Regions from separate parts of the Solibacillus isronensis genome, predicted to be linked through region 2. Evidence: riboswitches for the same ligand, from Rfam matches in the RefSeq annotation. Region 2 holds a riboswitch; the other holds the start of a gene.
The links. Region 2 has a riboswitch for thiamine pyrophosphate ahead of thiW (energy coupling factor transporter S component ThiW). Riboswitches for the same ligand answer to the same signal wherever they lie in the genome.
Positions count from the first base shown of each region.

Region 1: another riboswitch for thiamine pyrophosphate. It lies ahead of tenA (thiaminase II); the one in region 2 lies ahead of thiW (energy coupling factor transporter S component ThiW).

Region 1 covers NZ_JAMBOC010000001.1:237,117-239,322, forward strand. Annotated here, with positions in the region: gene M3166_RS01130 (NAD(P)H-dependent flavin oxidoreductase) at 1-396, shown strand, start outside; TPP riboswitch at 534-632, shown strand; TPP riboswitch at 699-797, shown strand; gene tenA (thiaminase II) at 873-1,565, shown strand; gene thiM (hydroxyethylthiazole kinase) at 1,543-2,206, shown strand, end outside.
Region 2 covers NZ_JAMBOC010000002.1:152,520-154,725, reverse strand. Annotated here, with positions in the region: gene M3166_RS12500 (VOC family protein) at 1-279, shown strand, start outside; gene thiW (energy coupling factor transporter S component ThiW) at 379-885, opposite strand; TPP riboswitch at 973-1,061, opposite strand; gene M3166_RS12490 (cupin domain-containing protein) at 1,171-1,743, opposite strand; gene M3166_RS12485 (nucleotidyltransferase) at 1,822-2,206, opposite strand, start outside.

The DNA.
Region 1 (2,206 bases), on a different contig from region 2:
GCGATGGGGGCTGATTTTGGCTATATCGGTTCACCATTCATCGCGACCGAAGAAGCGTTTGCTCGTCAAGAATATAAACAGATGATTGTTGATAGTACTGCAGAAGATATTGTATACAGCAATTTATTTACAGGAATCCACGGGAATTATTTGAAAGGTTCTATCATGAACGCGGGGATGGACCCGAGTAATTTAAAAGAAAGTAATCCTTCAGCAATGAACTTTAATGATAATACCGCAAAAGCCTGGAAAGATATTTGGGGCAGCGGGCAAGGAATTGGCGCGATTAAAGAGATTACTTCCACAAAACAATATGTCGATAAACTGGCCGAGGAATATGCTCAGGCTTATCAGGAACTGACTGGTAAAAGATCTGCAGTAACCCATTTACAATAGATGTCAGCGCATCATTAGTAACAAAATTTCTACTAACGATGCGCTATTTTGTGAATTTGTTATTGAACTATTAATTTCGTAATTTTGTGAATTCACTTGCCCGGTTCGAATTAATTTGTTACACTCGGGGTAATTAAATGCATTTGCGGGGGGACACATCAGTGTTGAGAAGGTTAAAACCTGACCCTTAGAACCTGGCCGTTAATACGGACGTAGGGAGCAAAGTACACGCTATACATATGTACTTACTTTGGCTCCGCGTATCTTTTACGTGGAGTCTTTCTTTTGCAAATACACAAGCATTTGATTTGCGGGGGGACACAGCAGTGTTGAGAAGGTTAAAACCTGACCCTTGGAACCTGGCCGTTAATACGGACGTAGGGAGCAATGAAAAGTGGTACGTACACTTTTTGGGGACGTCTCTCTATATTGAGGCGTCTTTTTTGTGCTTCCGCCAACAAAAAGGAGGAGTAACAATGGGATTTTGTGAAAAGGTAAGGAAAGAAACGGATTTTTATTGGGAGGCTAGCTTCTATCATCCTTTTGTACAAGGGATTGCAGATGGGAGTTTACCGCTTGAAAAGTTTAAGTTTTATATGCTGCAGGATGCATATTATTTAAAACATTATACGAAAGTTCTTGCTCTTGCAGCTGCAAAAGCGACTACGGATGACGATGTTCAATATTTTCTGCAAACAGCAAAATTTATTCATGACGCAGAGCTGGAGTTACACCGTACAACGTTTAAAGAATTAGGTGTGACAGCGGATGATTTGGAACAATTCGAACCGGCTCCAGCAGCCTATAACTATGTAAGCCATATGTATAATGCAGTGCATAACGGAGATGTAGCAGAAGCATTTGCGGCAATCCTGCCATGCCCATGGCTGTATCAGGAGATTGGGCAAAGGTTAAAAGATGCATGCCCGAATGTCCCTCTTTATGAACAGTGGATTGCATTATATGCTTCCGAGGAGATGCTTCAAAATATTGAAGTACAAAAATCGATGCTGGATCGATATGCGGAAGAACAACCTGCAAAGCTAAAAGTATTGCAGGAGCATTTTAAGAAAAGCTGTTATTACGAATGGATGTTCTGGGAGATGCCTTGGACAAAGCAAAGCTGGGAACAAGGGGTGTATATAAATGAGTCTGCAAGTAATTCATAAAAATCAACCGTTAGTACATTGCATTACAAATTATGTCGTCGCAAACTTTACAGCGAATGGTTTGCTGGCGGTGGGTGCTTCACCAGTAATGGCGGATGCAATAGAAGAAGTGGGGGAAATGGCTGCCCAGGCCAATGCTTTGCTTTTAAATATGGGCACTTTGAATGAACGGACAATAGAGTCGATGAAGAAAGCAGGACTTAGCGCAAACATGCATAATACTCCGCTTGTTTTTGATCCAGTAGGTGTAGGGGCAACGAAGTTTCGAGCGGAGACAGCACAACAATTGCTCGACCTTTTAAAGATTAATGTAATCCGTTGCAATATTGGAGAAATGGCGGCTCTGGCGGGAGTAAATTGGGCGTCTAAAGGTGTGGATAGTGGCAAAGGAGATATCGATGTTGCAGTGACTGCCAAAAAGTTGGCTAATAACTATCAATGTATTGTGATCGTAACAGGAGAACAAGATGTTATTACTGATGGGATAAGAGTGGAATTTGTAGAGGGTGGTCATGAAAAGGTGACAAAAATGACGGGGAGTGGCTGCTTGCTTAGTGCCTTTTGTGCAGCGGTGCTTGCAAACAGTAAAGAACCGTTTGATGACTTACTAACGCTACTGAATGAATATAAACAGGTAAGTG
Region 2 (2,206 bases):
AATGAAGGCGGAGATGAAGGGAAAGTTATGCAAGCAACTTTTTCGATAAAAGGTCAGGAATTTATGTGCATTGACAGCAATTTAAAACATGAGTTTGACTTCACACCGTCATTTTCTATTTTTATTACATGTGATACAGAAGAAGAAATCAATCATCTTTATGAAAAACTGCTTGAAGGCGGCCATCCACTAATGCCAATCGGTGATTACGGTTTCAGTAAGAAATTCGGCTGGTTAAATGACCGTTACGGCGTGTCATGGCAAATCAATTTAGCTTAATAAATGTACCGGGTGTCATGAGTCGATACCCGGCGCTTCATTTTCTAATATATTTTAAAGTCTTCTAATAATAAATCCCTTGCGTTCAACGCCAGCTACTCAACCGGCATTCTGATAAAGCATCCCGCCAAACGCCCTGTTTCTCACCATAATCTTCAGCAAGCCATAGCCTAAAAGCGCACCCGCAAACGAACTCATCATAAATGCCGGGACAAAACCGAACAGTGCCGCTTCCTGACCTAAAAATAAAATCGCAATCGGATAAGTAGCCATCGCACCGAGCAACCCTGTCCCAATCACTTCACCTACAGCTGCAAACGCCAACTTCTTCGTTTTCGCAAACAAAAATGCAGCGAGAAGTGCGCCAATCATACTCCCCGGATAGGCAAAGATACTGCCTGTCCCCATCAAATTTCTTAACGTCGATGTAAGAAACGCCTGTAATACCGCATACCATGGACCGAGCAGTACCGCCGATACGACATTGGCAAAGTGCTGAATCGGAAAAATTTTTGCAAAACCTAATGGGATATACACCAAACTGCTGAGAATCGTCGTAATCGCTGCGATAATCGCGGAATATGTAAGTTTTCTCGTTTTATTCATTTCTACCATCCTTTATAATAATTTTTGCAACAAAAAAACCACTTTCAATTAAGAAAGTGGTATCGTAGCCTATACAAAAATAAAAATAGGGGATCGACACTACTTTCCTACGCTAGTATTACCTAGATCAGGTGCAAAGGGTACTTCTCAGCCAAAAGGCGCCCCTAGTAGTTTTATGAGCAGATCATCTGCTTCCAATATTAGGTTAATTTCACAATTATCATAACACGGCCGTTTCATTATGCAAATGCATTTTCTAAATTTGATTCCTTTGACCGAGAAAAACTACTGCTCATACCCGCCGCCATAATTACCGGGTTGGGCATGTTGCCAAGGGTTTGGCGGACCGATGAAAGTATTCGGTCTGACAGGAGCAATTGCCTGCTGCCATAAATTTTCGTTCATGCCATACGTATGGGCCATAATATTTGCTGGTGTCAGCTTAAGGAGGTCGGAACCTAAAATGACTTCCGGTGTCGGAGCATTAAAAATGGCAAGCAGATGCGTGTTGTTTTGCGTAGCGACTTCGTAATGCCACCACCCTTGAGGAACGTTCGCTACTTGACCGGGGGTAATCGGAAAATGCATCAGCTGTTTCGTAAACGGATTCAAAATCGAAACAATCGCACTCCCCGCAATACAGTAAACAAGTTCCGCCGCATTTTGGTGGTAGTGCGGTTCAATCACATTATTGGCACTCAAATAAATATCAAGCAGCGATATATTATCCAGTGTATTTAACTGGTTGACGCCCATTACATTAATAAAATTTTGCTGGTCTTTAACGAACAACGGGTTTTTATTAAGGTCGAATGTAAACTGGGGTTGCACTGATGTATAATCTTGATTCGGATTCAATAGTTCACCTCTTTTTTATTGTAGTTAAAATATGCAATAATTTACCAGTGTGTGCCTATGTCGTTAGTAGCCATCCATTTAAAAATACACATACAACGCATTGATTAATGTGAAAATTAAAATAAACAGGGTAGCACCACATACAATAATTTCTGTAAAGTGGACGAACATGACTCTTTCATAACTTAACTCAGCTTTACGAAAACCAAAGAAATTCCCATGACTGATAATATAAATAAACGTACTCACGACCATTAAGGAAGACATTAAAAATGAAATTGTTGGCAAAGAAGTAACGTAGCGCGAGTTGCCCCCTGTTTCCATATAGAGCGGAATATCCAACCTCTTGCTTAACACAAAACTGACAATGACCAGGATGTAGATAATAAGCGAAATATTAAAGGGATGTTTGCGGTAATCGATCAGATCAAGCATCATTTTTGTCTTCCCTTTATACTCCCAG